DNA from 4 places in the Romboutsia sp. Marseille-P6047 genome. Region 1 is predicted to be linked to each of the others. Evidence: riboswitches for the same ligand, from Rfam matches in the RefSeq annotation. Region 1 holds a riboswitch; each other region holds the start of a gene.
The links. A riboswitch is a leader RNA that binds a small molecule or an ion and turns the genes downstream of it on or off. The one in region 1 is predicted to bind S-adenosylmethionine.
Positions count from the first base shown of each region.

Region 2: linked by a shared signal. The riboswitch ahead of EIH23_RS03575 (methionine ABC transporter ATP-binding protein) and the one ahead of EIH23_RS12770 (O-acetylhomoserine aminocarboxypropyltransferase/cysteine synthase family protein) in region 1 are both predicted to bind S-adenosylmethionine.
Region 3: linked by a shared signal. The riboswitch ahead of metK (methionine adenosyltransferase) and the one ahead of EIH23_RS12770 (O-acetylhomoserine aminocarboxypropyltransferase/cysteine synthase family protein) in region 1 are both predicted to bind S-adenosylmethionine.
Region 4: linked by a shared signal. The riboswitch ahead of EIH23_RS10900 (MetQ/NlpA family ABC transporter substrate-binding protein) and the one ahead of EIH23_RS12770 (O-acetylhomoserine aminocarboxypropyltransferase/cysteine synthase family protein) in region 1 are both predicted to bind S-adenosylmethionine.

Region 1 covers NZ_UWOT01000014.1:9,174-17,790, reverse strand. The annotation lists gene EIH23_RS12780 (ABC transporter substrate-binding protein) at 431-1,486, shown strand; gene metA (homoserine O-acetyltransferase MetA) at 1,586-2,524, shown strand; SAM riboswitch class I at 2,610-2,717, shown strand; gene EIH23_RS12770 (O-acetylhomoserine aminocarboxypropyltransferase/cysteine synthase family protein) at 2,797-4,110, shown strand; gene EIH23_RS12765 (hypothetical protein) at 4,342-6,108, shown strand; gene EIH23_RS17005 (hypothetical protein) at 6,189-6,647, shown strand; gene EIH23_RS17000 (hypothetical protein) at 6,856-7,008, shown strand; gene EIH23_RS12755 (DUF3006 domain-containing protein) at 7,091-7,252, opposite strand; gene EIH23_RS12750 (M48 family metallopeptidase) at 7,389-8,135, shown strand; gene EIH23_RS12745 (hypothetical protein) at 8,177-8,605, shown strand.
Region 2 covers NZ_UWOT01000002.1:342,901-351,517, reverse strand. The annotation lists gene EIH23_RS03600 (GntR family transcriptional regulator) at 47-715, opposite strand; gene EIH23_RS03595 (AbrB family transcriptional regulator) at 849-1,376, shown strand; gene EIH23_RS03590 (DNA-3-methyladenine glycosylase) at 1,391-2,044, opposite strand; gene EIH23_RS03585 (MetQ/NlpA family ABC transporter substrate-binding protein) at 2,157-2,933, opposite strand; gene EIH23_RS03580 (methionine ABC transporter permease) at 3,000-3,662, opposite strand; gene EIH23_RS03575 (methionine ABC transporter ATP-binding protein) at 3,649-4,620, opposite strand; SAM riboswitch class I at 4,704-4,810, opposite strand; gene EIH23_RS03570 (hypothetical protein) at 4,909-5,541, opposite strand; gene EIH23_RS03565 (hypothetical protein) at 5,691-6,185, opposite strand; gene EIH23_RS03560 (hypothetical protein) at 6,308-6,529, shown strand; gene EIH23_RS03555 (alpha/beta hydrolase) at 6,577-7,338, opposite strand; gene EIH23_RS03550 (glycerophosphodiester phosphodiesterase) at 7,378-8,100, opposite strand; gene EIH23_RS03545 (sensor histidine kinase) at 8,185-8,617, opposite strand, start outside.
Region 3 covers NZ_UWOT01000011.1:7,921-16,537, reverse strand. The annotation lists gene recD2 (SF1B family DNA helicase RecD2) at 1-1,631, opposite strand, end outside; gene metK (methionine adenosyltransferase) at 1,766-2,971, opposite strand; SAM riboswitch class I at 3,128-3,237, opposite strand; gene yyaC (spore protease YyaC) at 3,565-4,074, shown strand; gene EIH23_RS11400 (rod shape-determining protein) at 4,181-5,200, opposite strand; gene spoIIID (sporulation transcriptional regulator SpoIIID) at 5,300-5,566, opposite strand; gene EIH23_RS11390 (M23 family metallopeptidase) at 5,665-6,312, opposite strand; gene spoIID (stage II sporulation protein D) at 6,390-7,424, opposite strand; gene murA (UDP-N-acetylglucosamine 1-carboxyvinyltransferase) at 7,505-8,617, opposite strand, start outside.
Region 4 covers NZ_UWOT01000010.1:6,916-15,532, reverse strand. The annotation lists gene miaA (tRNA (adenosine(37)-N6)-dimethylallyltransferase MiaA) at 1-569, shown strand, start outside; gene hfq (RNA chaperone Hfq) at 654-914, shown strand; gene EIH23_RS10910 (GntP family permease) at 975-2,354, opposite strand; gene EIH23_RS10905 (methionine gamma-lyase family protein) at 2,560-3,843, shown strand; gene EIH23_RS10900 (MetQ/NlpA family ABC transporter substrate-binding protein) at 3,906-4,733, opposite strand; SAM riboswitch class I at 4,819-4,924, opposite strand; gene nifV (homocitrate synthase) at 5,251-6,408, shown strand; gene EIH23_RS10890 (isocitrate/isopropylmalate dehydrogenase family protein) at 6,424-7,419, shown strand; gene EIH23_RS10885 (hypothetical protein) at 7,619-7,831, shown strand; gene EIH23_RS10880 (hypothetical protein) at 8,074-8,617, shown strand, end outside.

The DNA of each region.
Region 1 (8,617 bases):
TGGACAAGAGAAATTCTTTAATTTTATAATTGAAAGAGTTGATGTACAAAATCAAAATAAAGCAAAAAAATTATTAAATGAAAGCTTCTCAAAGCAAGATTAAGGAACTTTTAACAAAGAATATATGATAAGCTTTATTCCAAGAATGTTACAGTTAATCAAACCTGAATGTATAGAAGAAGTAAAAAATATAATGACTAATCATAAAGCTTAAAATGGTAAAAAGTATATATAAGTTATTATCTAGTTTTTGTACATAGTAAAGTAAATTTAAAATAAAAAAATCCTACAAAATACTTGTTGGATTTTTTTATTTTAATTATAATATACAATGCTATTTAAATAATTGTTAAAATTACTCATAAAGTAGTTTATAAAACTTATTTAAGGGTATTATCAAATTTATATAATAATGGAAGGAAATTATAGTATGAAAAAATTATTGAAATTATTAAGTTTGTCAATATGTACAATAATTGTTGCTACATCTTTTGTAGGATGCAGTAAAAATTATACAGAAGAAATAAACTTTTTCAACTATGGAGAAAACATAGACGATGAAACAATAAAAGAATTCGAAAAAGAGTACGGCATAAAAGTAAATATGGAAACTTTTGATGATATGGAAGCAATGTATCAAAAAGTTAGCAGTGGAGCAGTTAAATATGATGTTATATTAGTATCAGATGCATTAATGCCAAGAATGATTTCTAAAAATCTTATACAGAAGTTAAATAAGGATAACATACCTAATATATCTCAAATGGATGAAAATTATTTAGATTTAGATATAGACCCAGGTAATAAGTACTCAGTTCCATATATGTTTGGAACAGTAGGCCTTATATATAACAAAGATGTAGTAAAAGAAGAAGTAAATAGTTGGGACATATTGTGGAATGAAAAATATAAAGGCAAAATATTTATGTTTGATACATATAGAGATACAATAGGAGTAGCGTTAAAGAAACTTGGATATTCTTTAAATTCAACTAACCCAGAAGAATTAAAAGAAGCAGAAACATTATTATTAGAGCAAAGAAAACTAGTTGATCCAATATATGGTGTAGATAATGGAACAGTAATGATTCCAGCTGGAGAAAGTGATATAAATATGATATGGTCTGGAGAAGGATTAAATCTTCAAGAAGAAAATCCAAACCTAGTTTATGTAGTCCCAGAGGAAGGAGCAAACTTCTGGATTGATAGTTTATGTATACCATCAAATGCTAAAAATGTAGAAGCTGCGGAGAAGTTTATAAATTTTGTAAGTGATAAAGAAAGTGCATTGAGAATAGCAGATGAGATAGGATATACAACACCAAATAAGGAAGCTAGAGAAATGCAACCAGAAGAAGTAAAGAATAATCCAAATGCATATATGACTTCAGAAATAATGGATAGATGTGAAATTTATGCAGATTTTACATTAGATGTTAAAAAGATGTATGATGAAGTTTGGTTAAATATAAAATCAAATGATTAATATATGTGAGGGAAGATTAAATATCTTTCCTTATTTTTATGCTATAATTTAATTCAAATGAGCTTAGGAAACTAGAGATAAAAAAGGGGGAAGGCTTATATGCCAATAAGAATACCAAAAGAACTACCAGCATTTGAAGTTCTATCAAATGAAAATATATTTGTAATGAATACACAAAGGGCTAACACACAAGACATTAGGCCTTTAAAAATAGGAATATTAAATCTTATGCCTATAAAAATTCAAGCAGAAAATCAACTTTTAAGGTATTTATCAAATACACCACTTCAAGTAGAAATAACATTACTTCAAACTAGAACTTATAAGTGTAGCCATACACCAATAGAACACTTAGAAAAATTTTATAGATATATAGATGATGTAAAAGATCAAAAGTTTGATGGGCTAATTATAACTGGAGCACCAGTAGAGAAAATGGAATTTGAAGATGTTGAATATTGGGATGAGTTAAAAGAAATAATGGAGTGGACTAAGAGCAATGTATTTTCAACAATGCATATATGTTGGGGGGCTCAAGCTGCACTTTACTATCATTATAATATTGAAAAATATACTTTAGATAAAAAATTATTTGGAGTATATAAACATTGGAATAACTGCCAGTATGAAAATTTGACAAGAGGATTAAATGATATATTTTATGCTCCACACTCAAGACACACATCAATAAAAAGAGAAGATATAGAAAATATAAAAGAATTAGATATATTGTCAGAATCTGAGGAAGCTGGAGTATTTATAGTAGCAAGTAATGATAGAAGGCAAATATTTATAACGGGTCATTTAGAGTATGATAGAGATACTTTAAAAAATGAATACTTTAGAGATTTAAATAAAGGTCTTGAAATAGAAATTCCTATGTACTACTTTGAAAATGACGATGTAAACTCTATACCTAGAGTTAATTGGAGGGAAAGTGCTAATATAGTATTTGGAAATTGGCTAAACTACTGTGTATATCAAGATACACCTTATAATATTAATGACATAGGAATTAATTTGGTTAAAGTAAAATAAATTTTATATAAATAAAATAAATAAGTTTGTTGCATGATGATATAATGTAAAATACAATATACTTAATTAAATAAACTTAAATGAAATCTTATTTAGAGAGGTGGAGGGATAGGCCCTATGAAACCCAGCAACCAGTATTAAAAATATATGGTGCTAATTCCTACTTATGTATTATTCATAAGAAAGATAAGAGAGTATGCTTTGGAAATTAGGCCCTCTTTTATAAAAGAGGGTTTTATTATTTTTTTTATATATTATAGGGGGCATTAAGAATGGGAAATAGAAAATTAGGATTTGATACAATACAAGTTCACGGAGGACAAAATCCAGATCCAACAACAGGTTCTAGAGCTGTGCCAATATATCAAACTACATCTTATGTATTTAACAGTGTTGAACACGGAGCAAACTTATTTTCACTTAAAGAAGAAGGTAATATTTATACAAGGATTATGAATCCGACAACAGATGTTTTTGAACAAAGAATGGCACTATTAGAAGGCGGAGTAGGTGCAGTTGCGGTAGCATCAGGTTCAGCAGCTATAACTTATGCTATTTTAAATATATTAGGATCAGGAGATGAAATAGTATCAGCAGGAACTTTATATGGAGGTACTTTTAACTTATTTTCTACAACGCTGCCAAGACTTGGAATCAAGACCACATTTGTAGACTGCGATAATCCTGAAAATTTTAAGCATGCTATTAATGAAAATACTAAAGCTTTATACATTGAAACTATAGGTAATCCGGTAATAAATATAGCGGATATAGAAGCTATTGCAAAAATTGCACATGAAAATAATATACCACTTATAGTTGATAATACTTTTGGAACACCATATTTAGTTAAGCCCTTTGAATTTGGTGCAGATATAGTAGTTCACTCAGCTACAAAGTTTATAGGTGGTCATGGAACGTCTATAGGAGGGGTTGTAATTGATTCTGGGAATTTTGATTGGGAAGGTAGTGGTAAATTTGATGTCCTTGTGGAGCCAGATTCAAGTTATCATGGTATGAGCTACACAAAAGATGCATGTAAAGCAGCCTACATTACTAAATTAAGAGTCCAACTTTTAAGGGATACAGGTGCTTGTATAAGTCCATTTAATTCATTTTTATTATTACAGGGGCTTGAAACCTTATCACTAAGACTTGATAGACATGTTAGTAATACTAAAAAAATAACAGAATATCTAATTAATCACTCACAAGTATCATGGGTAAATTATCCTGGCCTTAAAGATAACAAATATTATGAGCTAGCTAGTAAATATTGTCCTAAGGGACCAGGTTCTATATTTACATTTGGAATAAAAGGTGGAGTCAAGGCTGGTAAAGTATTTATAGAGTCATTAAAAATTTTCTCCCACCTGGCAAATGTTGCCGATGCAAAATCTCTTGTTATACATCCAGCAAGTACAACTCATGCTCAATTAAATGAAGAAGAACAAAAACTAGCAGGTGTTTCACCAGATATGATAAGGGTATCTGTTGGTATAGAAGACGTAGAGGATTTAATTGCTGACTTAGAAAATGGTTTAAAAAAAGCAAGCGAAATTTGTTTAGAAAAAATTGCTGATTAAAAAATAGTCAAATATAAGTTTACCATTAAAAATAGTAACTATACTAGATATTAAACTTCTAGAGTAGTTAATATTTTTATAAATTATATAAGAAGATGATATTGAAGGAAATCATAAAAAGAAACATTGAAAATAAAACGTAGATAAAAAACTAAATATGTTTAAGAATATTAGATAAAGTATATATAAATACTAAATATAAAACTATTAAAGATAAAAGGAATAAGGATTATGACTAAGGAAAAAAGACGTATAATAATAGATTTTGAAGTATTATCCAAAGGTGGGTTTTGGATGTGTTGTATGAAAGATTATAAGACAAAAAAGGAACATACAATAATAAACAATAGGGATGAACTTATAAGAGTTTATAATAAAAATAAAAATTCAATTTGGGTTGGATATAATATAAAAGGATATGATCAATGGATACTAAAGGCAATTATAGCAGGATTGAATCCTTGTGAAGTATCAGATAAGCTTATAGAACAAAAAATATCAGGATGGCAAATTGATAGAAACTTACATAAAATCCCATTATATATTTTTGAAATAAATGATAATTTTAGAAGTTTAAAAGAGCTTGAATTATTTATGGGAGAAGATATAAGGGAAAGTACAGTATCTTTTGATTTAAATAGATATCCAAATGAAGAAGAAATTAAAGAACTTACTACATATTGTCTACATGATGTTAGAATGACTACAAAAGTATTTGAAGAAGTTTATTATAAATATGAAGCTCAGCGTGGTCTTATAGAGTATTTTAATTTAGATGAAATTATGTTTAATAAAACAGAGGCTCAGCTAAGTGCATACATATTAGGAGCAAAAAGGCCTAACTACGACAGAAATGATACTAATGAGTTTGAGATAATAGATACAATAAGGCTTAGTAAATACAATGATATAAAGAAGTGGTATGAAGATTATAATAATAGAGATTTGAAAAAGTATCTAAGAACCACTGTATATGGAATAGAAACCGATTTTGGATGGGGAGGACTTCATTCTGCTAGAAAAAAATATGAGGCTAAAGATTATATTGTTAATTCTGATGTAAGTTCTTTTTATCCATCTATAATGATAGAATATAACCTTAATAGTAGGAATGTAAAAAATCCAGATAAATATAAGGAAATAAGAGATACAAGATTTAATTTAAAAAAAGAGAAAAATCCAATAGAGAAGTCTTTGAAAATAGTTTTAAATAGTGCATATGGAGCTTGTATGGATGCAACTAATGATCTTTATGACCCAAGACAAGGAACAGCTATTTGTGTAAATGGTCAACTTTTATTATTAGATCTTATAGAAAAAGTTGAATTAGAATTTAAGGATAATGCTCAGTTTATACAAGGAAATACAGATGGTGTTATGTTTAAGTTTAATTCTAAAGAAGATGTTAATAGATATTTAGAAATATGTAAAACTTGGTGTGAAAGAACTAAAATGGAACTTGAACACGATTTTATTAAAAAAATAATACAAAAAGACGTTAATAATTATGTATACATCAAAGAAAATGGAGAGGTAAAGAGCAAAGGTGCTTATGTAAAAAAATTGAGCATAATAGATAATGATTTACCAATAGTTAATAAAGCTATAAAAGAAAAATTAATTAATAATATTGATATTGAAGATACAATTAATAATTGTAATAAGCTTATAGAGTTTCAAAAGTGCGTAAAAATAACGGGAAAATATAGCCATGCAGTACATGGAGATGAAAATATAAATTTAAAAGTACTTAGGGTATTTGCTAGTAAAAGATACTTTGATTATCCTATTATGAAGATGAAGGGTGATAATAAGTTAGAAAAAATAAGTTATACTCCAGATAGAGTATTTATAGATAATAGTAATATTAAAGATAAAGAAGTACCTGAAAATCTTGATAAATCATGGTATATATCATTAGCAAAGGAAAGACTTGATAGCTTTGTTCCAGAAAATACTATTACCTTATTTGATTTTTTAGATATGACTCAAAATTAAAAGTTAAAATGATAGGGGTATAAATATGGTATTTTAATGAATATTTATTTAATATTATATTTTATAAAGGGGAGTGAGTTATGTCAAATAAAAGTAGAATATTAATAAATAGGGATGGATTTACATCTAAGTTAGGATTTATACTTGCGTGTGTAGGTTCAGCGGTAGGTATGGGTAATATATGGATGTTTCCATATAGAGTAGGTCAATTTGGAGGAGCAACATTTCTTATACCGTATTTATTATTTGTTGTATTATTAGGATATACAGGTCTTATAGAAGAGTTTGCATTTGGGAGAATGACTCAAACTGGTCCTATAGGATCTTTTGATTATGCAATGAAATCTAGAGGATATAAAGGAGGAAGTGTATTTGGAATAATTCCAGTTCTAGGAGCATTTGGTATAGCTGTAGGATACGCAGTAGTCGTGGGATGGTTTATTAAATTTTTAGTAGGTTCTATAACTGGTGATATGCTAAGAACTCTAGATTCTGGAGTTTATTTTGGAGAAATATCCGGAAATTTTGGGCATCTATAACATCACTTATAAATTTACTTGAAGTTCCAATAGAAGCTTTAGAAAATAAGTTAAATTTAAAAAGAAATACATCTGTTTTTTTAGTTTGTATAGTGACATTTTTAATTGGTATATTTATAGAAAATGGATATATTTTAAGCAGATGGATGGATATTGTATCCATATACATAATACCTTTTGGGGCTTTTATATCTGGAGTGATGTTTTTTTGATTATAGGTATTAAAAAAGCTAAAGCTGAAATAGAAACTGGAGCTAAAAAGCCTCTTGGAATTTGGTTTGAACCTATGGCAAAATATGTATTTGTGTTATTAACATTAATTGTATTAGTAGGTGGGGGAATTCTAGGTGGAATAGGATAAAATTTAAAAATAAAAAGATAAAATGGCATGAATAAGAGTTAGTTATAACTAAAATTCATGCCATCTTTGTATATTTAGACTATTAGATTATAGTGTATTGGAAATTTTCAAATAATAAACGAGTTCCTTCATCTATTTCCAAAGGTAGAAGGGCCCTTGCTATGCTTATTCTTTCCTTATGTTCATCTTCAAGTATAGCATAGTCTCCATTTATTAGTGCAACTATATACTCTCTTGTAATCATATTTTTATCCCCTCTTAAAGTTATATTCATATTATATATTTTTAACTGACAAAAAACAATTAATTTTGGTGTCCTTTTGGTGTTTATTTAAGTATGCTATAATCTTAATATTAAACTCAAAAGAGAGGGTATTTATATGAGTAAAGATAAATTATTACATAATAAAAATACAATATCTATAAAGTATAAAGGTATAGATATTAATGTAAATTTAATATATAGAAAAAGAAAGAATATAACTATACAAATCAAGCCTAATTATGAAGTAAGTATAATAAGCCCTTTAGGCGTTCCTAAAAAACTTTTAAAGAATTTTTTAATTGAAAAAAGTGATTGGATTTTAAAGAAGTTTGATGAGTATAAAGAGGTTGAGCATATATATAAAGAAAAAGAGTTTGTAGATAATGAAAAGTATATGTACTTGGGAAAAGAATATAATTTAAAAATTATTATCGATGAGAATGAAGAAGTATTTATAGATAATGACTTACTTATAGTAAGGGTAAAAAATACTGAAAAAGAATATATCAAAAATAAACTAAAGCTTTGGTATAAAAAAGAAAGTGAAAGAATAGTAATTGAAAGGTTAGTTTATTGTAGAGAACACTGTAGCATGATGATGAGGCTAATACCAAGTAAATTAAAGGTCAAGGAACAAAAAAAGAGAGGGGGTACTTGTACATCTAAAAGATCTATATATATAAATTCTAAAATATCTATGGCTAGAAAAGAAGCAATAGATTATATTCTTATACATGAATTTAGTCATTTAGTACATATGAATCATTCAAAAGACTTTTACAGTTTAGTAAAACAAATGATGCCAAATTATAAAGAACAAGAAAAATGGCTTAAAGAAAACTCTTATAAATTAAAGCTTTAAACATATAATTTTAGTAATAGATATGTAAAGGAGGCGTTAGAGTGGCAGATAAGACTAATAGTAGAAAAACTAATTCTAGAAATAGCAATTGCAATACTAATGGTTCAAGTAATAATAGTAATCAAAGTGGTCTAGGATTAGCATCTATTAGTTATGCAGATTTTGTTATTTTATCGTCTACTTTGTCATATGCAATAGCTGAAGAGCTAAATGATGCAGATTTGGATATGCTTATAGCATTTTTTGGTATGATTGTATCTGATTTAGCAATACTTAGAACTAGTCGTGGTATTAACAATGCTCAACAAATATCTACTCAAGAGGAAGAGACAGAATCAGAATCTATAATTGGATCAGAAGATACTTCAACATCATCATCAACTTTAGCATCTGTTGGGAACGTTAGATCTAATTCAAAAAAGAAAAAACGTATAAAAAAGATAAAAAGAAAAAAGAAAAAAGAAAAATAAAAGAAATGAATT
Region 2 (8,617 bases), on a different contig from region 1:
AAAAAAATAGAGTTAACAAGTAATTATATCGTTAACTCTCTATATATTATTTAGTTGATTCAATAAATCTCTTTTTAGCATTTCTAACATGCTTTCTAGCTTCTTCCTCTGCTAAATATTCATTACCTTTGTCAATTGCTTGTACTATTTTTATATGCTCTTCTAAAATATCCGATCTTTTCTCTATTGCATGTAATCCTACTTTTCTTAAGCTTTTTAAGTATTCATATATATTTTCTATTTGTGATAATAATCTTTTATTTTTACTAGCTGACATAATTATATCATTATATTCAGTATGTGCTTTCATATATTCATCATAATTTTCTTCATTCATAGTTTCTTTCATTATATCTATAATTTCTTTTAAACGATTTATTTCTCTTCTAGATATGTTTAAACAAGCTAGCCTTACTGCTAACCCTTCTAAAACTTCCCTTAAATCGTAAATTTCCATAGCATCTTCCTTTGAAATTCCTTTTACTAATGTACCTCTTCTTGGAATATTTACTGCTAATCCTTCTATCTCTAATTGTCTTAAAGCTTCTCTTACAGGCGTTCTACTTATACCCATGCTAGATGCAATTACATTTTCTACTAATCTATCTCCAGGCTTTATTTTATTTTCAAAGATTGCACTTCTTATTTCATCTAAAACTACTTCTCTTATTGGTCTTAAGTCTGTAACGTCTATTTTTTTAAATACAGTTTCCATTTTACACTCCTTAAAAAATTATAATCCATATATATATTACAATATTATTTAGTGTTCTTAAAGTGTTTTATGTAGCAAAATGAATACTTGTATTGTATAATCAAAATTAATGACATAATCTAGGAGGATATATATGGATAAGGCTATTTTAAGCTCGGCTATTGGATTAGACAAAATAATATACACTTTAGCTATTGGCTCTATTGGAGGAGTAATTGGGGTTAAGTTAAAAATTCCTGCAGGAGCTATGATTGGGTCTATGATTTCTGTTGGTATATATAACGTTTTTATCAGTAAAGGTTACGTTCCTTCTAACTTCAAAACTATTGCACAAATAGTTATTGGCTGTATAATTGGACTTAATTTTACTATGGATTCTATTTTAGGTCTAAAAAAACTTATAATCCCATCTATAATCTTAGTTATTGGATTAACTTTTTTAAGTATAATTTTAGGACTTATATTACATAAAACTACAGGACTTGATTTGCCAACTGCGTTATTTAGTTCAGCTCCTGGTGGTTTAACAGATATGGTTATTATGTCTGAATCATTTGGTGCACAAACACATATTGTTGCTTTACTTCATCTTACTAGATTAACAACTGTATTAACAGTTTTACCTATAGTTATAAGATTTATTACAACTAAACTTTTATAATAAAACTGGGAGCTTTACTTGCTCACAGTTTTATTTTTTTCAATTACAGAAACATATTTATTATTTTTTATATAAAATCTCCAAAGATAATCTTTAGCTTCTTGAGCATAATCTATATTTATTCTTTTTCCTATCTCAATTTCAAAGTTATTATCTGCATAAATTTTTTCATTATTTTTATAATAAAAATCACTTATGTATAATTCATCTCCTAATATACTTTTTTCATTTAAGCTTTTATCTATTTTTAGTCCCATACAAAGCTTTCCTGGTCCATTTGTAATATTTTTTCTTTGATATGTATTTAAGTCTTTATATTCTTTTTTATATCTATTTTCTGATATTTCATCTATATTTTCAATAGGTTCCACAGCTCTAATTAAAACACATTCGGGTATATTTTCTTTATTTGCAGATATATTTAGACAATAATACATACCATAAATTAAATAAACATATATGTGACCTCCCTCTAAGTATAAAGGTTTTGTCCTATTTGTTTTTTTATCCTTATATACGTGAGCTGCTTTATCATTTATTCCCATATAACTTTCTGTTTCTACAATTTTACTTACTATTTGTTTTCCATCATACTCTCTTATCAGATACATACCTAAAATACTTTTAGCTAATTCTATTGCATCTTGTTGAAAAAAATGTTTATCCAAAGTAGCATCTCCTTTATAAATGTATTTAAACTTAGTATATCACGACTTTAAATATGTATAATAGTATGAAGAAAACTGGAATAAAATAATATCCCAGTTCAAGAATTAATTACTAAAATGATGGTATTATACTACCTTCATATTTTTCTTCAATAAAGTTCTTTGCTTTATCGCTAGTTAAAGCATCAGATAAAACTTTTATCTTCTCACTTTCCTTATTATCTTCTCTGCATGCTAATACATTTGAATATGGTGAATCTGAAGATTCTATTGCTATAGCATCCTCTGTTGGATTTAAGTTTGCGCTTAATGCATAATTTGTATTTATTACAGCTGCATCTACATCTTGCAATACGCTTGGAAGTTGAGCTGCTTCTACTTCTATAAACTCTATATTTTTATTGTTTTCAGATATATCTTTTACTGTTAATAATTCTTTATTATCAACCTTTATTAATCCATTATCAGCTAATAATTGTATAGCTCTTGATCCATTAGTAGGGTCATTTGGTATTGCTATTTTTGAATTATCTTTTAACTCACCTAATGATTTTAGTTTATTTGAGTACACTCCCATTGGTTCTAGATGTACCTTAACAGAGTAAGTTAAATCATATCCTTTTTGGCTTACTGTTTCTTCTAAATATGGAATATGCTGAAAATAGTTAGCATCTAAAGCCCCTTCAGATAAAGCTGTATTTGGCAATACGTAATCATCAAATATTTTCACATCTAATTTATATCCTTTTTCTTCTACTAGAGGTTTTATTGCATCTAGTATTTCTGCATGAGGAGTTGATGATGCACCTACAACTATTGTTTTATCTTCTGATGCATCTGCTTTTTTGCTACTATTCTCACCTAAGGAGCATCCCACTACTGATGTCATTATCACTAATCCCAAACCTAATCCTAATATTTTTTTAATTTCATAATTTTATCCCCCTATTATATACTATTTTAGTTTTTTATAAGCTAAATTTCCTAAACTTTGTATTATTTGAACAATTATTATAAGAGTTATTACTGTGTAAATCATTACTGCTGTATCAAATCTTTGATGTCCATAAGTAAGCGCTACATTTCCAAGTCCACCAGCCCCAACAGCACCTGCCATTGCAGTATATCCTAGTATTGAAATTACTGATAATGTTATTCCTGACACAATAGAAGGCATTGCTTCTTTTATCATTACTTTAAATACTATTTGAGTTTTAGTAGCTCCAAATGATTTTGCAGCTTCTATTAATCCATAATCAACTTCATTTAATGCACTCTCTATTATTCTAGCTATAAATGGAGCTGCACCAACAGTTATAGGAACTATTGCAGCTTCTTCTCCTATTGATGTGCCAACTATTAGTCTTGTAAATGGAATTAAAGCAACTATAAGTATAATAAATGGGAAACTTCTAAAAATATTAACTATAAATCCTAATACTTTATATATTAAACTACAAGGCTTTAATCCATTTGGCTTTGTTACAACTAATGTTATTGCTAATATAAATCCAATTATTGTTGCAAGTATTGTTGGTACTAATATCATGTATAATGTTTCTAAGAACGCTTCTCCTAAAATTTCTGTTAAAAATGTACTTAAACTAGTTTGATTCATTGTTTATCTCCTCCCATCTTAGCCCTTCACTTTCTAAGTATGCTTTAACTCTATCTCCATATTCTGAAGATACATTTATAATTAATGACCCTAATATTTCATCTCTGAATTTCTCTAACCTTCCAAATACGATTGAGAAATCTATATCTAAATTTCTAGCCATACTTGTTATGACACAACTGTTAGAAACATTTTTAGGGAATAATATTTTTATATTAGTTCCTTTTGGTAAAATTATATTTTCTTCCCCAATTAACTTACTAAGTGCTTTACTATCATTAAAAAAAACTTCTTCTGTTTCATTTATATCTAAAACTTCACCATCTTCCATTATTGCTACTCTTGTGCATATTTGCTTTATAACTTCCATTTGGTGAGTTACCATAATAATTGTTATTCCAAACTTTTTATTTATATCTTGTAATAAACTAAGTATTGATTTTGTAGTATTTGGGTCTAATGCTGAAGTTGCTTCATCACAAAGAAGAACCTTTGGATTTAATGCTAATGCTCTTGCTATTGCTACTCTTTGCTTTTGACCTCCACTTAAGTTTCTTGGTTTAATATTACTTTTATCACTTAAACCTACTAGGTCTAATAATTCCTTTACTCTTTCTTCTTTTTCTTTCTTAGAATATTTAAAACATTCTAATGGTAAGGCTACATTTTCAAATACCGTCTTTCTTTCTAATAGTGAAAAGTGTTGAAATATCATTCCTAAATCTTTTCTAAGTAATCTAAGTCCCTCTCCTTTTAATGATTTGACTTCTTTCTCTCCTACAAGTACGCAACCTTCTTGATAGTCCTCTAAGCCATTTATACATCTAAGCAGCGTTGACTTTCCAGCTCCACTATGGCCAATAATTCCAAAAATTTCCCCATTTTTAATTTCCATATTAACATTATTCAAAACCTTAGTATCACCATAATATTTGTTTACATTTTTAATGCTTATCATATTTACTCCTCCCAAATATAATTCAATTAACGCTTTAAATTTAAAAAGCCTGAGTATAAACTCAGGCTTTTGTAAGCAGTTTATACTCATCTTTCAATTCTTATGAATTGCAGGATTTAGCACCTTGTATATAAAATATACTGGTTGCTGGGTTTCATCGGGCCAGTCCCTCCACCTCTCTTGATAAGGAATTATTTTATTTTGTACTTCTATGATTTATATATTATAGTTTTTTTTTCCATATGTCAATATATTTTCTGAATATTTTTATTTTGCACACTTTTTAGACTATTTGTTTTTTCCATTATTAGATGTAGTATCTATTCCTAACATATTATTCATATCTTTTATCATTTTATCAAACTCAGATCTAACATCATTTTCAACTTTAGTTGTATCATCAACTAATTTAATAAATTCATCTTGGCTCTTATTGTATGCATCTTTAGGAATTGTATCTAATCTACTTATTTTTTCATCTATTTCTTCTATTAAATCTTCACCTTCATCTATAAGCTCTTGATTTGCTTCTTTTAATTTTGCATCATCAGTTTTTGCATCATTTTTTAATCCATTAACAAAAGCTTGTAATTTTTCTTTACTATCTTGATACGCTGCTTTTACTTCTGATAAATATTTTTCATTACCAGGGTATTCTTTAGTTTTATAAGCGTTATTTACTTCATCTACACTACTATACATTGCATAATTATTTAAAGGAGATATATTATTAGTGTAAAGACCAGAGTAAGTATTTGCATACTCTGTATTTAAATACCCATTATCTTGTGTTGTAGTGCTATTTTGTGTTGTATTAGTGTTATTATCTGTTGTAGTTTCACCCTTTTTATTAGTACAACCAACTGATCCTACTGATAAACCTAACGCTAATCCTAGTGCTAATAATTTTTTTAATTCCATTTTACTTCCTCCTTAGTTTTATGTAGTACTCCTTATTATTTTTAATTATTTACTTAAATCTATACCTAATAAATCTTCTATTTTATCTAAAACATCATCAATATTATCATTATTATCTATGTCATCTAATTCTCTATCTAAATAATTTATTAATGAGTTTTTATCACTTTTAATAAATCTTCTTTCTTTAAATTTAAATCATCTTGTTTTTTTATTATTATTTCAATTGCTTTATCTGAGTATGATATTAAATCACTATTTAATTCTTGTAATTTAGAATCAATTATTTTTAATCCTGTTATAGATTTCTTAAATGATTCTATATTATTTTTACTATCTGATAATAAATTTTCATAATTCTTTATTAACTCTTCATTATTTAAGTTACTGTTATTATCTAGTAAATCATCTACACTTTCATCCTTTATATCTATAGGTTCTAAATATTTTTCATAATTCTTAGTTAATAAATCCTTGTACTCATCTTTACTTAATTCATTTGCTTTTTCAGTTTCTGATTGTGTGTTTTGAATACTTTCATTTGTTGTTTTTTCAACTTCTTCACTATTTCTTTTTGCACATCCAGTCATATTGAAGTTTAACATTAAAGTAAATATTATACCTAAAATGCTTAATCTTTTCATTTTTACCTCCTTGTGTATAAATAATTTATTTAAGTTATTATTTGTATATTTTTCTTTTTTAGTCTTATAAAGAGTAATATGTTTAAATAAATTGAAAATATGGGTATAATTCTTCTAGGAGTGTGATTGTTTTGAAAAATATAAATAAAATAAAAATAACTTATAATAACGGATTCACGAGAATAATTGAAAAAGATAGTATTCGAAATTTTTCATCTTTAATTGAATGGATGGATAAATTTAATAAAAACGAAGATGCGGGATTCTTGACACTATCTGGAAGAGATCTCGGTAGTGCAGTTTCTATTAATAAAAATAATGTAAAATATATAGAATCTATATAATAAAAAAGTATCTTAAAATTTTTATTTTAAGATACTTTTTTATTTCATCATATAAATGATTTAAATTCACTTTCTAAAACTTCTAAATCATCATAATCATAATAGAAATGACCTGAGCTTTCTAATTTTATAATACTTTTATTATTTAACTTATTATTGTATTTAAAACTCTTTTTATATATTTTTATACTTTTTAAACTTACAAGTTCATCGTTCATAGAGTGAAATATTAGCATTGGTATATCTATATTATTTAAATTTAATCTAACTTTTATTATTAGCTTAAATAAATCTATGTATCTTGGTGCCCATTTTATATAATTAAATAAATTTGTTTCATTTACACTAATAGCTTCATACGCATATCTTGTTAAAAGATCACCTTTAGGAATTATTCCTAGAGCTATTTTTATACAGCTTCTTATAATATTAAATTTTACTCTTATACATAACGGTGTTGCTATTGCAACAATATATTTTATATTTTGCTTGTACTTTAAATAGAATTCAATAGATAATAATGCCCCCATTGAATGTCCTACTAGTATTATATTTTTATATTTAGTTTTATACTTTTCAATTTCCCTTTCAATTGAAGTTCTCCACATATTTAAATTACTTTTTACAAAATCTTTTCCACTTTTTCCATGACCAGCAAGGAGTACTCCACAAACAGATATATTATTATCCATTGCAATTTGAGCAAGATTTCTAAATTGATATGGACTTTCTACTATACCATGTATAAATATTATCATAGTATCTGAATTCTTTACTTCTTGTACAAATGGCTTATGTCTATCTTTCATTTTCTCTACTCCCTATTACCCTTTTTAAGTATAAAATAACTATCTATTTACAAGTTTTTTTATCACATCAGGATCATCAGATATTAATGAGTCTATTCCCATTTCTATTAATTTTTTATAACTAACTTTCTCTTTACCTAACCAAACATTAACTTCTATACCTTCATTTTGTATTTTATTTACTTTTTCTTTAGTAAGATAATATGCTGATGGATGGTAGCATTCTACATTATAATTTTTAGTATATTTACCTGGCTCCATCATCCAGCAATCAGATAAAAATCCACATTTAATACTATCATCTATATTTTTCATTCTTATAATACTTTCATGATTAAATGATGATATAATAACTTTATCTTTTAAGTTATATTCAATTATTAGTTCATATACTTTCTCTTCTAGTTTTTCATAGTCATATACACTATTTTTTAACTCTATATTGGATATTATGTTAGTATCCTTTACTAGTTCGAAATATTCTCTTAATAGAGGTAATTTTATTTTTCCAAACTGTGCTCTGTACTTCCATGAAAAGTCATATTTTAATAATTCATCATATGTATAATCACATACTCTACCAGTACCATCAGAAGTACGATCTATAGTCTCATCATGTATTATGACAACTTCTCCATCTTTTGTTAGCTGAACATCAAATTCCATTCCATCTACACCAACCTCAATAGCTTTTTCAAAAGCTAAAAGAGTATTTTCTGGGTATTTTCCACTAAATCCACGATGAGCAAAATTTTTTACCATAATTTTAATTCTCCTATTCTTCTTATAAAATAAATCTTATATTACGTAATTTATGTAAATTGATGTTTACCGTAAATATTAATATTATTCAATAGTATTAAAGTAATCAGATAAATTATAAAATGTTATAATTACATCAGTAAACTCATTTTGTTTAGATATTATATTTATATCATGACTTAACTTTGTTAATATATTCTTAGCTATATAAAGTCCTATACCTGTAGATTTAGTCCTTTTTCTTCCATTTACACCTGTAAAACCTTTGTCAAATACTCTATCAATATCTTGTGGTGCTATTCCTATTCCATAGTCCTTTATATGCAGTTCCAATCCTTTTTTATTTTCAATTGTATAAATTTCTATTTTCCCATAACTCTCACTATATTTAATAGCATTATCAATTATTAATTCTATTATATGAGTAATCCATTTTTTATCAGTTAGTATAACTTTATTTAAGTCTAAAACATTTAACTCTATTTTATTATATATAAATTGGTATTTATTTTTCTTA
Region 3 (8,617 bases), on a different contig from region 1:
TCTTTCAATTTATCAAATTTATAAAATCTAGGTAACCTCTCACTTACAATTTCTACTATCTCATCTAGGATTTCTTCATTTGTATTTCTTTTTATAAAGAAGAAATCTTTACCCTTTGCATTTAAATATAATGGTTCACCTTTGTTTATTTTATGTGCATTAACTACTATCATACTCTCTTGAGCTTGTCTAAATATTTCATTTAACTTAACTACATTTATTACCTTAGAATCAATTATATCTTTTAAAACATTTCCGGCTCCAACTGAAGGTAACTGATCGCTATCTCCAACTAATATAACCCGTGTTCCAGGCTTTATCGCCCGTAGTACACTATACATCAATAGTATATCTACCATTGATACTTCATCTAAAATTACAACATCTGCATTAATTGGATCTTCTTCATTTTTTAAGAACATTAAATCATCACTATCAGTAGCAAATCCCATTTCTAATAATCTATGTATAGTTCTTGCTTCTCTTTGAGACGTCTCACTCATTCTCTTTGCTGCACGACCTGTAGGTGCTGCTAATACTACCCTTTTTTTATTATTTTCAAAGATTTTTATTATAGTATTTATAGTCGTAGTTTTACCAGTCCCTGGTCCTCCAGTTATAACTAAAACACCTGTATTTATAGCTTCTTTAACCGCTAATACTTGATTATTAGCTAATTTTATATTTTCCTCTTCTTCTAAAAGTCTAATTTCTTCATCTATATCAATGTTTAAATCATCAACTTCACTTTGAGATAATTTAATTATTTGCTTGCATACACCATTTTCTGACATATAATATGGCATTAGATAAACTAACTGATTATTATTTAATAATTCTATATGTACTTTTTGATCATAAGCTAGCCCCATAATACAATTATCTATCATAGACTCGTCTACATCTAATATTTTTTTAGATTCTTGAATTAAAATATCCTTCGGTAAATATGTATGACCACTACTCAATGACTGATTTAAAGCATATAATATGCCTTGACATATTCTATCTTCTGAATATTTATCTATACCAATTTTGCTAGCAATTTCATCTGCTATTTTAAATCCAATTCCTCTTATATCTTCTGCCAGTCTATATGGATTTTTATTAATAATGTCTATCGATTTATTTTTATATCTTTTGTATATTTTTAAGCAGTAATTAGGAGTTATACCATATGGAGATAGTTCTATTATTATATTTCGAAGTTCTCTGTTTTCTTCATAACTTTTTACTATTTGTTTTAATTTTTTTCCACCTATGCCTTCTACTTCTTCTAAACGTTCTGGATTATTTTGTATTATATCTAGTGTATTCACACCAAATTTATCAATAATCCTCTTTGCCATTTTCTCACCTATACCATGTATCATTCCAGATGCTAAATATGCATATATACCTTCTAGAGATGTTGGTGTAACCGGCATAAATTTACTTACTTCAAATTGAGTTCCATAAGTTTTATGATTTACCCACTTTCCTTCTACTTCTATGCTCTCTCCTACTGATAAAGTTGGCATACATCCAACGATTACAATTTCATCCATACTATTTGCCAAATGAGCTATAGTATATCCATTGTCTTCATTTTTAAATACTATGTCACTTATCATTCCTTCTATTCTTTCCATATCACTTCTCCTACAAACAAATAGTGTCTTTATCATACACCTAATTTGTAACTATTATACATTTTATAAACAATAAAATAAAGGGCACATTAAAAGATATATCATATCTTAAATATGCCCTTTGTGCTATTTATCTATTTCATCATTTCACATTCTAATGCTTGTTTTCTTAATGTTTCTGCTTTATCAGTTCTTTCCCATGGTAAGTTTAAGTCATTTCTTCCAAAGTGTCCATAAGCTGCTACTTGTTTATAGATAGGTTTTCTTAGATCTAAATCTCTTATAATTGCTCCTGGTCTTAAGTCAAAGTTTTTATTTACCAATTCAACTAATGCTTCTTCTGAAACTTTTCCAGTACCAAATGTATCTATAAATATTGATAAAGGCTTAGCAACACCTATAGCATATGCTAACTCTATCTCACACTTTTCAGCAAGTCCTGCTGCTACTATATTTTTAGCAACATATCTTGCAGCATAAGCTGCTGATCTATCAACTTTAGTTGGATCTTTTCCTGAGAATGCTCCACCACCATGTCTAGAATATCCTCCATAAGTATCTATTATTATTTTTCTACCAGTAAGACCTGTATCCCCTTGAGGACCTCCTATAACGAATCTTCCTGTTGGGTTTATATATATCATAGTTTCTTCATCAAGTAATTCAGCTGGTATAACATGTTTAATTACATGCTCTATTAAATCTCTTCTTATTGTATCATTATCTATATCTTCTGAATGTTGAGTAGATATAAGAACTGTATGAACTCTAATAGCTTTAGTTCCATCATATTCAACTGTAACTTGAGTTTTACCATCAGGTCTTAAGTAATCTAGTAATCCAGATTTTCTAACTTCAGTTAATCTTCTAGCTAATTTATGTGCTAATGATATTGGTAGTGGCATTAATTCTTCAGTTTCATTACATGCAAAACCGAACATTATTCCCTGATCTCCTGCACCAACATTTTCAATTTCCTCTTCTGTAACTTCTCCAACCTTATTTTCTAAAGCTTCATCAACACCCATAGCTATATCTCCTGATTGCTCATCTATAGATGTAATTACAGCACAAGTATTGCAGTCAAATCCAAATTTAGCTCTTGTATATCCTATTTCTTCTACTGTACTTCTTACTAATTTTGGAATATCAACATATGCTGATGTAGTTATTTCACCCGCAACTAAAACTAAACCTGTTGTAACAGTTGTTTCACAAGCTACTCTTGATAATGGGTCCTTTTCTAATAATGCATCTAGTATTGCATCTGATATTTGATCACAGATCTTATCTGGATGCCCTTCTGTAACTGATTCTGATGTAAATAAATGTCTTGCCATTTTATATCCTCCCTTTAATTTAATAAATTATATTTTTTTATTTTGTATAAATTGTAGGGGTTTATATTAATTGAACTATTAATCTTTTCAATTAAAAAAACCTCTCCTTATACAAGAAGAGGTTAATCATTACACATTTAATGTACTAATTAACTAACCTCATCTTTCAAGACTTATAAAAAATCTTGTAGGAATTAGCACCTTTTCCCTTTTGGGGCGGTTGCCGGGCTTCATAGGGCCTATCCCTCAGCCTCTCTTGATAAGGTAATAAATATTTTCATATTTATTATGAGTCGTTTTTATCCTTATTAATAATATTTTCTTTTTTTATTTTAATTATTAACTTTAGATATATATTACTATTTTCTTTAGATATATATTACTATTTTTTTAATTTAATGTCAAGGATATATAGTTTTATATGTCAGTAATTGTTATTTAAAAATAACAAGTTTTTGTGATTTTATCTATATAATATATAGTAGGGTAATTATTTAAAATTTACTTTATATTATAATATGATGCGTTATTAAAACTTAAGGTTAGGCATTTTTTAGATTATATATTCATATATTTTTGAAGGAGGTGTTCCTATGTATTTAGCTAAAGTAAATTATAAAAAAGAAAATGTAGCTCAAGTGTTAAGCTTAATACTAAAAGATATTATAAACGAAAATACTATTGTTATTTGTATAGGAACAGATAGGGCTATAGGTGATGCTCTTGGCCCTTTAGTTGGAACTATGCTAAAAAATAGCGATTTTAAATACCCTGTTTACGGTACTTTAGATAATCCTATTCATGCTTTAAATATATACGAGTCAATTGAAGAAATAAAAAATCTTCATCCTAAAGGAGAGTTTCTAGCTATAGATGCTTGCCTAGGAGCTAAAAATAGTATAGGTAATATACAAATTAGAAAAGGTCCTATTTTACCTGGAAAAGGTGTTGGTAAAAAACTACCTCAAGTTGGAAGTTACTCAATAGTAGGTATAGTAGATAAGATTGATGAAAGCAATAGATTTTCATTTAATAATGTTCGTCTTAGCTTTGTCTTAGAACTATCAGAAACTATAGCTCTTTCTTTACTTCTTGCTACTTAAAAAGTAACCGGTATCAATATACTTAAAATTATATAATAAAAAATGAACTCTAGTTTATTTCTAGAGTTCATTTTTTATATCTTAATAATCTTAAAATAATATTTAATTATCTCTTTTTAAACGTCCCACCCGTTTCTAATAAATCTAATGAACTTAATGAGCTTCCAGTTCCTTTTGCAACACAAGATAATGCATCTTCAGCTACAATTACCTTTATTCCTGTGCTTTCTTCAATTCTCTTATCTAAACCGTCTAATAAAGAGCCTCCACCTGTCATTATAATCCCTCTATCACTTATATCTGCAGCCAACTCTGGTGGCGTTTGTTCTAGTACAAAACGTGTAGCTACTAATATTTGTTCTATACATTCACTAATTGCATCTAGTATTTCAGCAGAAGATATTTTCATAGATTCTGGAAGACCTGTAATTAAGTTTCTTCCACTAACTTTCATATATCTTTCTTCTTCTAATTTCATTGCAGTACCTATTTCAATCTTTAGCTTTTCTGCACTTCTTTCTCCTATAAGAAGGTTCTTTTGTTTTTTTATATACCTTACTATAGCTTCATCAAATTTATCTCCACCAACTTTTATAGATGTACTTACAACAGCTCCTCCTAGAGATATAATTGCTATATCAGCAGTACCTCCTCCAATATCTATTACCATATTTCCATTTGGTTGAGATATATCTACTCCAGCTCCGATTGCTGCTGCTATTGGCTCTTCAATTATATAAACCTCTCTTGCTCCAGCTAAACGTGTAGCTTCTTCTACGGCTCTTTTCTCAACTTCTGTAACGCCCGTTGGAACACATACCATTATTCTTGGCATAAAAAATCTTCCGAATCCTTTTTTATCTACCACTTTTTCAACAAAGTACTTTAACATTTTTTCAGTAACATCATAGTCTGATATTACACCATCTCTTAATGGTCTTATAGCAACTATATTACCTGGTGTTCTACCTATCATTCTTCTAGCTTCTTCACCTACTGCTAATACTGAATTAGTTCTTTTATCTATAGCTACAACAGATGGTTCTTCTAAAACTATACCTTTTCCACTTACATAAACTATTACATTTGCCGTCCCTAAATCTATACCTATATCAACTCTAGCCATATTTTCAACTCCTCTTTGTCTTTCTACTTTTGTATATCTTATACTCCTAGATACAAGATATACAAATTTCATAATTTAGTCAAGAAAAAGATGTAGGTTTTATCCTACATCTTTTTTGTGTTCTTTCTCATATTTTAGCTTTGTTGCTAAACCTCCCCTTATATGTCTTTCAGATTTATTTTTTTCTAAAACCTTTTTAACCTCTTTTGCTAGAGATGGGTTTATTTCTTCTAATCGTTCAGTTACATCTTTGTGTATGGTACTTTTACTTACTCCAAAAGTTTTGGCAGTTTGTCTTACAGTAGTATTTTTCTCTAGTATATATTTTGCTACGATTATGGCTCTTTCCTCTATATGCGATTTCAAAATTTCCCCTCCCTCATATACCAGCCTTAATGATATATATGTAAAAATAAAAAAAAATATAACAGACTTTATCAAAATGATTAAGCCTGTTATATTTTTTAATTTACTAAAGACATTGGATCTATAGAGTTTTCGCCTTCATAAGCTTCTACATGTATATGCTCTTCTTCTTTACACTCTACTCTAGTTGTATTTCCAGCTAGCCCTATACATTCGCCTTCCTTTATGTCTTGATTTTTTTCTACTTTTATATCTTCACCTAAGTTTGAATATACCACCGTTACATTATCAGACTTCACTTTTACTGACATTCCATATTCATCATCTTCATACACATCTACCACTGTACCGTCCATTAGTGACTTTATTTCTTGATTGCTTACTACACTTACATCGATACCTTTGTGTATTTCCCATACATTTAAAGTTTTTGAATAACTAGGTTCAGTTTCTGAATACTCTCTTATTACCTCTTTGCCAAGAAAACTTAGTTTGTTATCTATCTTTTCTTGATTCTCTTTTGCATTACTTAAGTTTTGGTCAGAATCAGTTGTTGTTGCTATTGCATCTTCTTCTTTATCATTATCTATTAAGTGTATTTCTTCATTATCTTCTACAATTTTATCATTGCTGGCTAATTTGTTTACATTATTATTTGTTAGCCAAACTCCTCCTATCGCTACTAAACAAACGCATACAAATAGTGATAAATAGAAAATATCATTTTCTAATAACTTTTTCTTCATACAGCACCTCCAAATATATTAATACATTTGGAGTGTTTCCTGTATTTTCTAATTTTATACAATTTATCTACACATTTTTAATATAAATCTTTTATTTCCACTCCAGTGTAGTAATGTTTCAGTATTTCATAATATAAAAAGCCTTCTTCTGCCATTCCTTGAGCTCCCCATTGACTCATACCAACACCGTGTCCGTATCCCTTTACATTAAATCGCACATTGTCCTCACTAAGTTTTATTTCAAAATTAGCTGAATTAAGATTGAATACACTTCTAATATTAACTCCTGTTAATTCTTTATCTCCTATTTTAATCTTGTCTACAGCTCCTCCTGTACTTCTATTTAATATTTTAATTTCATTCTCTAAATCATTTGAATTTATGCTTATACTCGGATAACTACTTTTTATATATCTTATAAAATCAGATTTGCTTATAACTACTTCTGATGTGTATTTTGGTGATTCTCCATCATATGGACTACTTACTGATCTTAAATATGGATACATGGTTGAAAAAACTTCTTCACTATCTTCTGTTTTTCCTGATGATGTAGAAAAATATAATGGTAGTATAGGTTCACCATTATATACTAAAATTTGCCCTCTAGTTTCATCAACAGCCTGTTTTATTTTAGTATATGATTCATTCATCCACTCACTACCATTTGTTGCTTCTAACTCTTCATAACTTTTATATTCTTGGCAATGCTTATAGTTGGTACATACTACTGCATTATTATGTCCACTTGCACTTGGATTTTCTTTTTTATACATTACAAATGTCCTTGCTGCTATAGCCTGAGCTTTTAATGCTTCTATATCAAACTTTGCTGACATTTCTCCTGATAATACACCATATAAGTAAACTTCTATATTCATAGACTCTATTTTACCTTTATTTGTGTTATATACATTTATTGCAGGCACATCTCCATTAACAGTTTCATAGTTAGTTTGCTCATTTTGCTCTTCAACATTACCAATCTTAACTTTAAATCCTTCTTCCATACTACTTGTACTTGGTTCCTTAAAAAAAATAGTACTAATAGCAACTGGTACAAGTATACATACAAAAACTAATCCCGCTAAAATTACTAAAGGGTTCTTCATATACTTTCCTCCTTAGCTTGGCTAATTATCTTTAAAGTATATGAAAAACCCCTTACATTTATTACTTAACTATTATTTAATTAATCTTCTACGATTTCTATATTTCCACCTAGTGCTGTTATCTTCTTGTCGATATCTACATATCCTCTTTGTATATGGTATATTTCACCTATTTCAGTGTCTCCTTCAGCTATAAGACCACATAATATAAGCGCTGCTCCTGCTCTTAAATCTGTAGCATTAACTTTCGCTCCGTACAGTTTATCTACACCTTTTACTACAGCCGTTCTTCCTTCTATTTTTATGTTTGCACCCATTCTATTGAACTCTGCAACATGCATGTATCTATTTTCAAAAACAGTTTCTATAACTACACCTGTCCCTTTAGATACAGTAAGCATAGCCATAAATTGAGCTTGAACATCTGTTGGGAATCCTGGATGTGGTAAAGTTTTTATATCTATTGATTTTAAAGTCTCTGGACCTATAACTCTAACTGCATTTTCTAACTCTATTATTTTACATCCAGCTTCTTTTAATTTAGCTGTAACTGGCTTTAAATGCTCCATTAAAACATTCTCTATAGTTATATCACCTTTTGTCATAGCTGCTGCAACCATATAAGTAGCCGCTTCTATTCTATCTGGTATAACAGTATGCTCTGCACCTCTTAATTCCTTAACACCTTTTATTCTTATAGTGTTAGTTCCTGCGCCTTTTATATCTGCGCCCATTTCATTTAAAAAGTTAGCTAAATCTACTATCTCTGGTTCTTCTGCAGCATTTTCTATTATAGTAGTTCCTTCTGCTAGTGATGCTGCCATCATTATATTTTCAGTTGCTCCTACTGATGGAAAATCTAAATATAACTTACATCCTTTTAATTTTTCAGTTCTAGCTTCAACGAATCCATGATCTATTTCAACATCAGCACCTAAGCATCTAAATCCTTTTAAATGTAAATCTATTGGTCTTGTACCTATAGCACATCCTCCTGGCATAGATATTTTTGTATGATTGAATCTTGATAATAAAGGTCCCATAACTAAGAATGATGCTCTCATTTTTCTTACTAACTCATATGGAGCTTCACATGTAGTTATATTTGTCGCATCAACAGTTAATGTTTTATCTTCATATTCAACTTCCGCTCCTAAATGTCTTAATAAATCAGATATAACATGAACATCTCT
Region 4 (8,617 bases), on a different contig from region 1:
GAGAGACGCTTAAATTAGAACTTGAAGAAAATGGTATAGATTATATACACAATAAGCTTAAAGAACTTGATGAAGATGCAGCAAGTAGGATACACAAAAATAATACTAAAAGAGTTATAAGGGCTTTAGAAGTGTGTCTTAGTGGAGAAAAAATGAATGATTTCTCAAAAGATTTACAATTTAATGATAAATATGAACCGATAATTATAGTCTTAAATAGAGACAGAGCTCACTTATATGAAAGAATTAATAAAAGAGTAGACATAATGTTGGAAAAAGGTCTAGTAGATGAAGTTAAAAACTTACTTAATATGGGATACTCTAGAGATTTAATATCTATGCAAGGTATAGGATATAAAGAAATTATTAAATATCTAGATAGTGAGTATGCATATGATGAAGCTATAGAAATAATAAAAAGAGATTCTAGAAGATATGCTAAAAGGCAAATTACATGGTTTAAAAGGTATAAAGAAGCTAAATGGTTTAATCTAGATGAATATGAAGATTTCGACATATTAGAAAAAGATGTATTAAGTTTTATTGAAAATAGTATTAAACTTGTATAAAATATAATATAGAATAGTGTAAAATATTAAATAAAATATATACATAATTTTAAAATTTAATTTATCTCGGGAGGGTATTAGGCAATGAAAAATTCAGTTTTAAATTTACAGGATTTATTTTTAAATAATGCAAGAAAAGAAAGAATACCTGTAACTATATACTTAATGAATGGAGTTAAAGTTAAAGGTGTTGTAAAAGGATTTGATAGTTACATAATCTTAGTAGAAGGGGATAACAGACAACAAAATATGATATATAAACATGCAGTATCAACTATGATACCTGATAAAAATATAAATCTACAAAATAATCAAGTTCAAGCTACTACTAATAATAGATATTAATAATTTAAAATATAAAAAGACTCAAACTGATCTTATTTCTAGTTTGAGTCTTTTTATATTTTAAGTGTAATATATTGAAGTTACTATAACTATTATAGTAGTCACAAATATTGGTATAAGTACAGAGGTAATAAATATATCTTTATATGAATCTTTATGAGTTAATCCACAAATAGCCAGTGTTGTAATTACAGCACCGTTATGTGGAAGTGTATCTAGTCCACCTGAAGCAAGAGAAGCGATTCTATGCATGATTTGTGGTGATATGTTAAGAGTATTACTCATAGCTATAAAAGTATGTGCTAGTGAATCTAATGTTATAGTAAGACCTCCTGAAGCAGAAGCAGTAATACCACATATTATATTTACCGATAAAGCTTCTGATACTATAGGGTTAGAAGATATATGAAGTATTATTGATTGTAATGTAATAAATACAGGTAAAGACTTTATAACACTTCCATAACCAACAATGGCACTTGAACTAAGTAAAGGTAAAAATGAATTTGAAATACCTCCGTTAATAACATTATTTAAGTTAGATATTTTTTTGGAGTTAAGCAATATTATAAATGATATAGCTATGACAATAGAAATAATAACACTCCATGTTCCAGATACATTATCTAAAGTAAGATTATACTTATTTAGATATGAACCATCAATAAGTTTATAAAATACCTTAGAAAAGAATAAATTACTTGTAAATATAATCAATATTGGTGCAAGTGCTACAAATATATTTGGAGGATCTTTAGAATCAATGTTACTATTTTCTATAAAATGGTTACCGTAGCCTTCTAAATTTAATTCAGCTTTTTTTACACGGTATGTAAGCCATGTCATACCAAGTGTTAGCATTAGCAAACTAGCCACTATTCCTATTAATGGAGCGGAAAATGTATCTGTTCCAAAGTATCTCATAGGTATAACGTTTTGAATTTCTGGAGTTCCAGGAAGAGCAGTCATAGTAAATGTAAATGCACCTAATGCAATAGTCCCTGGAATTAATCTCTTAGGGATATTGGACTCTTTAAAAAGTACATTTGCTATTGGATACAAGACAAATGCAACAGTAAACAAAGATACACCTCCATAGGTTAAAAGTGCACCAGCAAGTACTAAAGCTAATATAGTTTTGTCTTTTCCTAAATTATTCGTAATAAAGTTTGCTATAGACTTAGCATACATAACTTCTTCCATTAACTTTGCAAAAATAGCACCTGTTAGAAAGATTGGAAAATAGTTTTTTACAAAGTTAGAAAAACCACCCATATATATTTCTGTGTAATGAACCATTAAATGTGTACTAGATTCTCCACCTATAATTAATACAGTCAATAATGCTATTAGTGGAGCAGTTATAATTGTTGAATATCCATTATAAGCTAATATTATTATCAAAGATAATGATAAAATTAATCCAATCATACCTATCATATTAAGTTGTCCTCTTTCTATATTAATATTTAGATTATTGTATATATTAATATATCCAAAAATAAAAATTTAAAGTATTGTAATTACAAATAGTATTAATATATTATTATACTTAAAATACTATATTAAGTATAAACTTGCAGTAATATATGTGATATGGTAAAATTCTAATGTTAAAATTAAACAAAAAGACAGGTGGAATAAAATGCTTAATGAAACTAAAGATCTACTAAAAGGATTTTATGGACTTGATAATGAAACTTTTGAATTAGCAGAAGAAGTAATGAAGGACATAGAACCTCAGTTTGAAAAACTAAAACAAATAAGAGAATTTAATCAATATAAAGTATTAAAGGCAATGCAGGAAGCTCATTTAAGTGATAATCACTTTAACTGGACTACTGGTTACGGATATAATGACATAGGTCGTGAAAAAGTAGAAGAAATATTTGCAAATGTATTTGGAGCAGAAGATGCACTAGTTAGACCGATAATAGTAAATGGAACTCATGCATTAAGTCTATGTGTACAAGGTATTGTAAGACCAGGTGATGAAATACTTTCAGTTACTGGTGCACCTTATGATACCCTACAAGGAGTTATAGGTATAAGGGAAGAAAAAGGATCTTTAAAAGAGTTTGGAGTTACATATGATCAAGTTGACTTTTTAGAGGATGGAAATATAGATTTAGAAGGTATAAAAAATAAAATAAATGATAGAACTAAGCTTGTAATGATACAAAGGTCTAAGGGATACGCTTGGAGAAAATCTCTTACAATAGAAGATATAAAAGAAGCTGTAGAAACTGTAAAATCAATCAATAAAGATATAATAGTTATGGTTGACAACTGTTATGGAGAATTTTTAGATACAAAAGAGCCTACAGAAGTTGGCGTAGATATAATGGCTGGTTCTTTAATTAAAAACCCAGGTGGTGGTCTTGCATTAACAGGTGGGTATATCGCTGGTAAGAAAGAATTAGTTGAAATGATATCATATAGATTAACAACTCCAGGAATAGGTAAAGAATGTGGACTTACATTTGGAACTACAAGAACAGTTCTTCAAGGATTTTTCATGGCACCATATGTTACCTCTCAAGCTGTAATGGGTGCTATATTCTGTGCAAGAGCATTTGAAAAATTAGGATATGACGTACTTCCAAAATATGATGATTTAAGAAGTGATATAATTCAAGTTGTTAGGCTTAATAATGCTGATGAAGTTATAAGCTTCTGTCAAGGAGTACAAGCTGCAGCTCCAGTTGATTCTTACGTTAGACCAGAGCCATGGGCAATGCCAGGTTATGACAGTGAAGTAATAATGGCAGCAGGTGCATTCATACAAGGATCTTCAATAGAATTAAGTGCAGATGCTCCTATAAGACCTCCATATAATGTATACTTCCAAGGTGGACTTACATTTGATCATTCTAAGATGGGTACATTAAAAGCAATTCAGTCTATGAAAAAAGCGAAAAATAAATAATAAATTATATAAAATAGCTCCTATTATGTTAAATAACATGTAGGAGCTATTTTTAGTTATATTTAAAATGTAGGAATTATTATACCTTTATAATGTTCTTTTAAGAAGCTTCTAGACTCATCAGATGTTAAAATCTTTTTTAATATTTCTATTTTTTCACTATTTAAGTCTTCAGTTCTGCATGCTAATACATTTTCGTATGTACCGTCTATTTCTGGAGAGTATATACTTTGTTTATTTGCATCTAATCCGGCAGCAGCAGCAAAATTACCATTTATGAATGCAGCATCTACATCTTGTAATAATGAAGGCAATTGACTAGCGTCAGCTTCTATAAATTCTATATTTCTTTTATTCTCAATTATATCTTTTGCAGAAGATAGTTCTACACCTTCCTTTAATTTTATTACTCCTTCATCTTCTAATATTTTTAAGGCTCTAGATCCATTTGTTGGATCATTAGGTATTGCAAACTTATCTCCAGATTTTAATTCATCAAAAGATTTTATTTTATTTGAGTATGCTTGTAGAGGAACTTCATATAGTCTTACCACATCTGTTAAATCATATCCTTGCTTTTCTATAGATTCATTTAAATATGGTCTATGTTGGAATAAATTAGCGTCAATCTCACTATCAGCTAATGCTGTATTTGGAGTAGTATAGTCATTAAATGTTACTATTTCAAGTTCATAACCTTCTTTTTCTACTTCAGATTTTAGATGTTCAAATAATTCTGTACCTGGAACTTGCATAGCGCCAACAGCTATTGTTTTATCATTTTTACTTGATACATTACTTTTAGTTGAACACCCTACAGCTGAGATACCTAGTGTTAAAGATAACACGACTCCTAATAATTTCTTGTTAAATAATTTTTTAAGTTTCATATAAGATCCCCCTTAAGTTTATTATGAAATAAGCCTAAAAAATATAAAAAAATCCTGAGTATAAACTCAGGTTAACTTCAGTTTATACTTATCTTCCAGCTATGTGCTGCAGGATTTAGCACCATGTATATAAGAAATATACTGGTTGCCGGGTTTCAAAGGGCCAGTCCCTCCACCTCTCTTGATAAGGCTTATTTAATTTATATTTATATTAATATAAATTAATCAAATTGTAAATAACTTTTTAGATTTTTCTGAATATAAATTAAATTTGATGAAATTTTGAGCTATAAGACATATTAATAAATAAAATTTTATTGAATATGAAATATGTATATAAAAACTTTCATTTTTGATTAATTTAATAAATATTATAAAATTAATGCAACATTGAAAAATAACGAATATAATATATAAAAAGATTTAAAATCTAACTTATAAAAATAATAAAATGAAATTTATTAAATAAATTATGCAGCTAGTATAAAATTTAATGATATAAATAAGGGGGGATTTTATGTGTGTTATTGACAAAAAACATTCTAAGGGAGTAAGTATAGTTGATACAACATTAAGAGATGGAGAGCAAACAGCAGGTGTAGTTTTTGCTAATCATGAAAAAATAGCAATTGCAGAAATGTTAAGTGATTTAGGTATAAATCAATTAGAAGTAGGAATACCTGCTATGGGTGGAGATGAGAAAGAAGTGATAAAGTCTATATGTAAAAGAAACTTAAAACCCAGTATTATGGCATGGAATAGAGCAGTGATTACAGATCTAGAAAATTCTATAGATTGTGGTGTAGATGCAGTTGCTATTTCTGTATCAGTATCTGATATACACATACAACATAAGTTAAAAACTTCGAGAGAATGGGTTTTAGAAAATATGGTAAAAGCAGTAGAATTTGCAAAGCAAAATGGATTATATGTTTCTGTTAATGGTGAAGATGCATCTAGAGCAGATTTTGATTTTTTAGTTAAATTTATAGAATTAGCAAAGCAAGCTGGAGCTAATAGATTTAGATATTGTGATACTGTAGGTGTAATGGAACCATTTGCCATAAAAGATATTATATTTGGATTATACAATAAAACTAAGTTTGATATAGAAATGCATACACATAATGATTTTGGAATGGCTACGGCTAATGCAATAGCGGGTGTTCTTGGAGGTGCTAATCATATTGGTGTTACTGTAAATGGCTTAGGAGAGAGAGCTGGGAATGCTGCATTAGAAGAGGTCTTAATGGCTTTAAAATACGTTTATAAATATGAAGTAAATGTAGATACAACAAAGTTTAAATATATATCAGAGTATGTTTCTAATGCATCAGGAAGAGAATTACCAAAGTGGAAAGCTATAGTAGGAGATAACATGTTTAAACATGAATCTGGTATTCATGCAGACGGAGCGATAAAAAACCCAACTAATTATGAAGCATTCGATCCAAAAGAAGTTGGTCTTGAAAGACAAATAGTAATAGGTAAACATTCTGGAAAAGCAGCTATTGTAAATAAATTTAAGGAATATGGAATAAATTTAAATGAAAAAGAAGCTAGTATGATGTTAGAAGCTGTAAGAGCATTATCTATAAGAGCAAAAAGAACTTTATTCGATAAGGAGTTAGTACAAATATATCAAGATATTAAAAAATATATAAATAAAAACTAATTGGAGGAAATTAAAATGTATAAAATTACTTTAATACCAGGAGATGGTATAGGACCAGAAATATGTAAGGCTATGGTTAAGGTAGTAGAATCTACAGGTGTAAATATAGAATGGGAAGAAGTTATTGCAGGTAAAAATGCAATAGAAAAATACAATACACCTATACCGAAACATGTAATAGATACTGTAAAGAAAAATAAGGTTGCAATAAAGGGACCAATAACCACTCCTATAGGTAAAGGATTTAGAAGTGTCAATGTAACTTTAAGACAGGAATTAGACTTATATGCGAATTTAAGACCGATAAAAACATTTAAAGGTATTAAATCAAGATACGAAGATGTAGATTTAGTTATAGTTAGAGAAAATACAGAAGACTTATATACAGGAATAGAACACAAATTAGGGGAGTATGGTGCTGAAAGCATAAAAATAATAACTAAAGAAGCTTCTAAAAGAATAATTCAATTTGCTTGTGATTATGTTAATGATAATAATAGAAATAAATTAACTTGTGTTCATAAAGCCAATATAATGAAGTTAACAGATGGTCTATTTTTAAATATATTTAGAAGTATATGTGAAAAACATGATTTTGAATATAACGATTTAATAGTAGATGCTGCTGCTATGAATTTAGTATTAAATCCTGAAAAATATGATGTGATGGTAATGCCTAATTTGTATGGAGATATACTATCTGATTTATGTGCAGGATTAGTAGGTGGATTAGGAATAATACCTGGCGCAAATATAGGAAAAGATTATGCTGTATTTGAAGCAGTTCATGGAAGTGCACCAGATATTGCGAATCAAAATAAAGCAAATCCTACAGCAATTATTCAATCCGCAGTTATGATGCTTAAATACTTAGGCGAACAAGATAAAGCTATAAAAATTGAAAATGCACTTAAGCATGTATTTATGGAAGGAAAAGTAATGACTTCTGATTTAGGGGGAAGCGCAACTACACAAGAGTTTGTAGAGGAAATTTGTAAACACATCAAATAGAATTATATTAAGAGCTATATCAAGAAAGAGTTAGCTCTTTTTGATTTGTTTACATAATAAAATTATAGTTAATAAAACCTTCTGTTAAATGAAAATTATATAAAAATAAAATGCTTTTAATCAATTAATATCTATATGTGAATAAAATTCATGTTATAATTATACATAGTTTTAAATTAGAGCAGTAAGGTGAGGTAAAATGACAGAAGAGGTTAAAGTAAATAATATAGTAGATATAATCAATGATAGGGATTTAAGATTATGTGTTAAAGAAAATGAATTAAATATAAATATACCAAAAGAAATATTAGAAAGTAAATTACACTTATTAAGTGATTATATAAGAATATACTCTAATATTGAACAATTAAAGAGAATATTAACAAATATATATTTGATGAAAATTGCTTAATATCAATTGATCAGATTTGCAAGGATATTATAAGTATAAAGAGTGAGGAAAATTTAAATCATGTTCAGGCTTATATAAAATCAGATATAACTAATATAGAAGCTAAATTTAGAACTCTTTGTGCGGCACTTTTAATAAATATAGATGAAATAAATAAAATTAAAGAAGAACAAATAAGTAATTATATTAATAACACTTATGATAGAACTCATATAGTTGATAAAGATTACGTAAAGGACATAATGGATTACATAAAAAGTGAAAATATGTATTCCTTAAAAGAAAAATCAAGATATGGTATGATTTCTAGTGAGTACAATCTTAATAGCAGAGAAGATATATTAGATTATAATAATGAGGAAATTAATGGAGAATATAGTCCTATACTTGTAATATATAAGCCTGCTAAGTATCTAAGAGGTAAATATATACTTGATGATGCAAATTATATATATATAAAAAGACAGCCTTTAGATGCTCTAATAAATCAAGAAAAGCTTGAAGATAAAGGTATAGATTCAATGGGTGCTATAACATATTTAAAGCTTAAGCATAATCTTACTAATGAAAATTTACAAGAGATATTAGCTGAAATTTATGTATATGGACAAAGAAATGATATAAAGTTTGAAAATATTAAGTTAGCTGATATAACATCTAACAAAGTTTGGATGACAGCTGATAAATTAAAAGCTGAATTTAAAGAACTTAGATATTATCATAAAAATCTAACTCAAAGAGTTAAAGATATTTATGATTCAACAGGAGAATATTACACTCAAATTG